Regions from separate parts of the Lysobacter zhanggongensis genome, predicted to be linked through region 2. Evidence: predicted binding sites of a transcription regulator. Region 2 holds the regulator's gene; each other region holds the start of a gene.
The links. Region 2 encodes HrcA, which represses chaperone genes, less so after heat shock. Its sites were predicted from a motif close to TTNGCACTCNNNNNNNNNGAGTGCNAA; they were not measured.
Positions count from the first base shown of each region.

Region 1 (2,264 bases), on a different contig from region 2:
AGGCCAGGTACGGGGCGAGGCCGCCAGCGGCTTCGACCGCGACCAGTTCGGGGAGTTCATACGGATGCAGCGCCTGCACCCGCGCGGTCATCGCCGCCAGCCGGTCGGCGGTGGTCTTGATCAGCAACAGCACTTCCGTGCCGTGCTCCACCCGGTCCTCCCAGCGGTAGGTCGAGTGCAGGCCGGGCAGGCGGCTGACGCAAGCGGCCAGCCGCTCGTCGACCAGCGCGTCGGCGATCACGCGGGCGCTGGCGTCGTCGGGGCACGTGCACAGGCAGACCAGGACAGGCATCACGGAGGCTCGGGTGGGGCGCATTAGCCTAGCCCAGCGGCGTCGCCCGGGCTTGGCGGAAGCGGCCGGTCAGGTGTTCCTCGGACGCCCGACCCGGCGTTGCGCAAGCTGTTCGACCACTTCGACCAGCGGCGCGCGGGCGCGTACCGGGCTGTCGCGGAATGCGCCGATCAACCGAAGCTCGAGCGGGTCGTCGACCAGCAGCGCGTCCGCGGCCGCGATCGAGTCCATCTCGACCTCGGTCGTCAGCGTCATCTTGCCGCGCCCGGTGGCCAGCCACTCGAACTGGACGCCGGTGACCAGCGCGATCTCGCGCAGGTGCGCGGCGCTGGGCGACTTGCCGGGGTTGCCCTCCCAATGGCTGACCGCGCTTCGCTGGACGCCGACCGCGGCGGCGAGTGCGGCCTGCGACAGACCGCCGTGGCGGCGGGCGAGACGGATGCGAAGGGCGGGTGTCATTGGCGTGGCTACTCGGGGTAACGGAGCGCCCGAAATTAACATGAAGCTGCGCGCTATCGGTAGCAATATCACCGATGAACGCCGAAACCAGTGATTGCTTCGAACCACGTCACGACTTTGTGCCACCGATGGAGACGGTTCGCCGTATGGAAAACAGTGGTCAAGGTGACTGGATTGGACCAATATCGCCCCTGGTCGACAGGACGTCGACCTGACATGGGGGTCCAGGTCAGGGGAGAGGCGCGGGACGCGCCGAGCTCGGAAAGCCAATCCCGAAACCGGAAGGACGCGTCTCCACCAGGGGGCGCGTCCTTTTTTTGCGCGTGTCCTCCGGTGCATGCCCGGCATCGGCGCCCGTTCCGACGCAGCCCCTTGAAAGCCTGCCGGCGCCCCCCATCTCCAGCGCAGTCCCGGCTTGCCGGGCACGGCCGCTCCCGGACTTGGCACTCAAGCGGGGCGACTGCTAAATTTCGCGTTCTTTCCCCACCCTTTCAACCACTTACGAGGTTGTAGCTCATGAACATCAAGCCGTTGTTCGACCGCGTGGTCATCAAGCGCATGGAAGAAGAAAAGATGTCCGCCGGCGGCATCGTCATTCCGGATTCGGCCACCGAGAAGCCGATCAAGGGCGAGGTCATCGCGGTCGGCGAGGGCAAGGCCCTGGACAACGGCAGCGTGCGCGCGCCGAAGGTCAAGGCTGGCGACAAGGTCCTGTTCGGCAAGTACTCCGGTACCGAGGTCAAGCTCGACGGCACCGACTATCTGGTGGTGAAGGAAGACGACATCTTCGCGATCCTCGGCTGATCGCGGCGCGCTTCCGTTTCCCATTTCCCTTTTTTTGAACTTCTTTTGAGGTAATCCGCAATGGCTGCCAAGGAAATCCGTTTCGGCGAAGACGCGCGCTCCAAGATGCTGCGCGGCGTCAACACGCTCGCCAATGCCGTCAAGGCCACCCTGGGCCCGAAGGGCCGCAACGTCGTGCTCGACAAGAGCTTCGGCGCGCCGACGATCACCAAGGACGGCGTGTCCGTCGCCAAGGAGATCGAGCTGGCCGACAAGTTCGAGAACATGGGCGCGCAGATGGTCAAGGAAGTCGCTTCCCGGACCTCCGACAACGCCGGTGACGGCACCACCACCGCGACCGTGCTGGCCCAGGCGCTGATCCGCGAGGGCATGAAGGCGGTCGCCGCCGGCATGAACCCGATGGACCTCAAGCGCGGCATCGACAAGGCCGTGACCGGCGCCGTCGCCGAGCTGAAGAACATCTCCAAGCCGTCGTCGACGAGCAAGGAAATCGCCCAGGTCGGCGCGATCTCGGCCAACTCCGACACCCAGATCGGCGACCTCATCGCGCAGGCGATGGACAAGGTCGGCAAGGAAGGCGTGATCACCGTCGAGGACGGTTCTGGCCTGGAGAACGAGCTGGACGTGGTCGAGGGCATGCAGTTCGACCGCGGCTACCTGTCGCCGTACTTCATCAACAACCAGCAGTCGATGCAGGCCGAGCTGGACG
Region 1 covers NZ_JBJXHK010000040.1:18,596-20,859, reverse strand. The annotation lists gene cutA (divalent-cation tolerance protein CutA) at 1-292, opposite strand, end outside; gene ACKVMH_RS08520 (helix-turn-helix transcriptional regulator) at 362-751, opposite strand; gene groES (co-chaperone GroES) at 1,268-1,555, shown strand; gene groL (chaperonin GroEL) at 1,616-2,264, shown strand, end outside.
Region 1: a site for HrcA is predicted at 1,192-1,218, ahead of groES (co-chaperone GroES). Genes of this name have one in related genera too.

Region 2 (2,264 bases):
TCGGCAGCGTGGGCCTGGCGACGGTGGTCGGCCTGCAGCTCGGCAATCGACCCGGGCTCAAGGGTTTCGCGCTCCAGCTCGGCATGCTGGTGCTCAAGCCATTCGATCCGGTCCGACACGTCGCCCTGCTGGTTAAGCCGTTCGCGCTCGCCGAGCAGGGTGCTCCAGTGCGTGGCGGCCGTGGTCACGGCGGCGCGTTCGGCGTCTGTCCTTCCAAAGGCATCCAGCAGCGCCAGCTGGCTGCCACGGGCCATCAGCGCCTGGTGCTCGTGCTGCCCGTGGATCTCGACCAGCAGCGCGGCCAGTTCGGCCAGCTGCCCGATCGTGACCGGGCGCCCATTGATCCACGCGCGTGAACCGCCGTCGGCCCGCACCACGCGGCGGAGCAGGCAGGCCGTGCCATCAGCGTCGTCGAGCTCGGCGGCCTGCAGCCAGTCGCGAGCGGCGGGCACGTCGTCGAGCGCGAACCCACCGACGACTTCGGCACGCTCGGCCCCGTGCCGGACCACGCCGCTGTCGGCGCGCAGGCCGGACAGCAGGCCCAGCGCGTCGACCAGCAACGACTTGCCCGCGCCGGTTTCACCCGAGATCACGGTCAGGCCCGGCCCGAAGGTGAGTTCGGCTTCCTCGACAACGGCGAAATGCTTGAGGCTGAGATGGGTAAGCATGTGGCGGCGAGTTTAAGGCGGCGTGGGGTTGGAGGGCAGGGGGCGCGGACGCGGATGCAAGCACGGCCCGGTCTCACTGGATGAGCTGCGGCTTGCGCGAGCGCGGCCGCCGCCTTATACCCGGGCCATGAGCCGCCGTCGCGATGCCACCCGCCCCGATTCCAGCCCCGACACGCACGCGCCGGACCCGCACACGCTCGACCCGCGCGCCCGCCATCTGCTTCGCACGCTGATCGCGCGCTACATCCGCAGTGGCGAGCCGGTCGGCTCGCAGACCCTGGCCCGGCACGCAGGGCTGGACGTAAGTGCAGCGACGATTCGCAACATCCTGTCCGACCTCGAGGAGGTCGGTCTCCTGAGTGCGCCGCATACTTCCGCCGGCCGGGTGCCGACCGCCCAGGGGTACCGGCTGTTCGTCGACTCGCTCCTGCAGGTGCGGCCGCTGCCCGACAGCGAGCTGGCGCGGCTGCGCGGCGAGCTGCCGTCGGGCACCGGGACCCAGGCATTGCTGGGCAGCGCGTCGGAGCTGCTGTCGGCGATGACCCGCTTCGTCGGCGTTGTCAGCGTGCCCAAGCGCGAGCAGTTCGCGTTCCGGCGCGTGGAGTTCGTGCAGGTCGACAGCCAGCGCGTGCTCGCGATCGTGGTGTTCGCCGACAACGAGGTGCAGAACCGGATCATCCAGACCAGGACCAGCTACGCCCCGGGCGAGCTGGAGCGGGTCGCCAACTACCTCAACCACCATTTCGCCGGGCGCCCGGTAAGCGAGATACGCACCATCCTGCTGCACGAGTTGCGTTCGGCCCGCAGCGAGATGGAATCGCTACTGGCACGCTCGATAGAACTGGCCGAGCACGTGCTTGCGCCCGACAGCGACGACATGGTGCTGGCGGGGCAGACCCGGTTGATGGGCCTGCAGGACCTGTCCGACCTGGACCGCCTGCGTGAACTGTTCGAAGCCTTCGCCCGCAAGCGCGAGATCCTCCAGTTGCTCGAGCGGACCGTCCACGCGCCCGGCGTGCGGATCTTCATCGGCGAGGAGACCGGCCTGGCGCCGCTGGAGGGCATGTCGCTGGTGACCGCCCCCTACGCCGCCGGTGGCCAGGTGCTGGGCGTACTGGGCGTCATCGGTCCGACCCGGATGGCCTACGAGCGTGTGATACCCGTGGTGGAGGCCGCGGCGGACGCCCTTGGGGGCGCCTTCGCGCGTGACGTGGGACGGCCGGGCGACGCTTGAATTGCCGCCCGCCGGCCCCATTGCTCGGCTCTGTCAAGGAAATCGCGCCGCCGCGCGCCAGAACAGGGCCACGCATGACCACCGAACCGATGAAGGAAGCCGCCGAGCAGGCCTCCGCCGATAACGAGATCTCCCCCCTTGCCGCCGAGCTGGAGGCGTTACAGGCCGAACTGGCCCAGGTGCGCGAGGACACCCTGCGCGACCGCGCCGACCTGGAGAACCAGCGTAAGCGGCTCGAGCGCGAACGCGACACCGCCCGCAAGTTCGCCAACGAGCGCCTGCTGGCCGACCTGCTACCGGTCATCGACAGCCTGGAAGCTGGCCTGGGCGCGGCCGGCGGCGACAACGGGCCGCTGCGCGAG
Region 2 covers NZ_JBJXHK010000004.1:39,325-41,588, forward strand. The annotation lists gene recN (DNA repair protein RecN) at 1-668, opposite strand, end outside; gene hrcA (heat-inducible transcriptional repressor HrcA) at 796-1,902, shown strand; gene grpE (nucleotide exchange factor GrpE) at 1,977-2,264, shown strand, end outside.

Region 3 (2,264 bases), on a different contig from region 2:
ACGCGCACGGCGCGAAGGCGACGTTCTTCGTGGTCGGTGAGCGCGCGCAGGCGCGACCGGAACTGTTGCGCGAGATCGCCCGGCGCGGCCACGGCATCGGCAACCACAGCCACAGCCACCCGCAGGCCTGGTTCTGGGCGCTCGGCCCGGCAGCGATGCGGCGGCAGGTCGCGGACGCGCAGGCAGCGATCACCGCCATCACCGGGACCGCCCCGCACTGGTTCCGGGCCGTGGTGGGCATGGCCAATCCGTTCGTGTCGGCGCCGCTTCGCACCCACGGATTGGCGCGCGTGGCCTGGAGCGCGCGCGGCTTCGACGCGGTGGCGGCCGACCCTGATGCCGTCGTCACCCGGATCGAGCGCGGCCTGTCGCCAGGTGCCATCGTGCTGTTGCACGAGGGTGCGCGCCACGGTCGAAACCTCGAGGTGCTGGCGTTGCTGCTGCGGCGCCTCGATGCGCTCGGCTACCGGACCGTATTGCCCGAAGCGGGCGCGGAGGCCGGCCAGTGGCTCGAAAAAACGCGGGAAGCGGAAATGGAAACGGCCCGGTTTCCCGGGCCGCCACCGTGAGACGCGTTGACGGTCAGGCCGCGAACAGCGCGCGCATCTTCTTCAGCGCGTTGGCCTCGATCTGACGGATCCGCTCGGCGCTGACACCGTACTCGTCGGCCAGCTCCTGCAGCGTCACCTTGTTCTCGTTGCCCAGCCAGCGGCGGGCGACGATGTCGCGCGAACGCTCGTCGAGCTTGGCCAGCCCTTCGTGCAGCAGCGACAGCTGGCTGTCTTCCTCGTCCTCGCGCTCGTACATCTGCGAGGGGTCCTCGGCGTCGGCACGCAGGTACGCGGCCGGCGACGGCGGGGCGCGGTCATCGTCCTCGTCGGCCGGGGCATCGAAGCCGATGTCGCGGCCGGACAGGCGCGACTCCATCTCCAGCACCTCGCGCTTGGAGACGTTGAGATCAGCGGCCACGGCGGTGACCTCGGCATCGTTCATCCAGCCCAGGCGCTTCTTGCTCTTGCGCAGGTTGAAGAACAGCTTGCGCTGGGCCTTTGTCGTGGCGACCTTGACGATGCGCCAGTTCTTCAGGATGAACTCGTGCATCTCGGCGCGGATCCAGTGCACCGCGAAGCTGACCAGGCGCACGCCCTGCTCGGGGTCGAATCGCTTGACCGCCTTCATCAGGCCGATGTTGCCTTCCTGGATCAGGTCGCCCAGCGGCAGGCCGTAGCCGTTGTATCCGCGGGCCACGTGGACCACGAAACGCAGGTGGGAATGGACCAGTTCGCGGGCGGCGTCGAGGTCCTCGTCATCGCGGAAGCGGCGGGCCAGGTGCTGCTCGTCCTCGGCGCTCAGCACCGGGATCTTGTGGACCGCGCCGATGTAGGCATCGAGCGAACCGAGCGGGGTCAGCGCGTTGAGCGCGGGCACCGGCAGGCTGTTGGAAACCAGGGCGTTGGCAGTGATTTCGGTCATGGGGAGGATGTTAGCAGTCGGCAAGGGTGAGTGCTAAGGCCGGAATCGGGGCTTTATCGTCCCATTCACGGAACAATCGAACGGATGCGAGCAGTAAGACTGCCGATCCGATCGTAAGTTCCGGGTCAACGCGCCGTGCATGCGGCACCCGAGGCCAACAAGTCGCCGGCCGATGCCAGGAACCTCAGTCTGGTGTCGGCAGCGACCAGTCGATCGGCGCACCGCCGCGGCGGGCCAGGTACTGGTTGGCCGCCGAAAAGTGGCCGCAGCCGATGAAGCCCCGGTGGGCCGACAGCGGCGACGGGTGGGGAGCCTTCAGCACCCGGTGGCGTCCGCGGTCGATCATGGCGCCCTTTTTCTGCGCGTAACTGCCCCAGAGCATGAACACCAGTCCCTCGCGCTCGCGGTTGAGGGTGTCGACCACGTGGTCGGTGAAGCCCTCCCAGCCCTTGCCGGCATGCGCCCCGGCCTGGCCGGACTCGACCGTCAGCACCGCATTGAGTAGCAGCACACCCTGTCGCGCCCACGGCAGCAGGCAGCCATGGGATGGCCGGGCGATGCCCAGGTCCCGCTCGAGCTCCTTGTAGACATTGAGCAGCGACGGCGGCACGGGAACCTCGGGACGCACCGAAAAGCACAGCCCGTGGGCCTGGCCGGGCCCGTGGTAGGGGTCCTGGCCCAGGATCACCACCCGGGTGGCGTCGAACGGGGTCGCTTCGAACGCGGCAAAGATGTCCGGCCCCGGCGGGAAGATCCGCGCACCCTGTGCCTGGCGCTGACGCAGGAACGCC
Region 3 covers NZ_JBJXHK010000039.1:19,527-21,790, forward strand. The annotation lists gene ACKVMH_RS08420 (polysaccharide deacetylase family protein) at 1-569, shown strand, start outside; gene rpoH (RNA polymerase sigma factor RpoH) at 583-1,473, opposite strand; gene ung (uracil-DNA glycosylase) at 1,658-2,264, opposite strand, start outside.
Region 3: a site for HrcA is predicted at 1,484-1,510, ahead of rpoH (RNA polymerase sigma factor RpoH). Genes of this name have one in related genera too.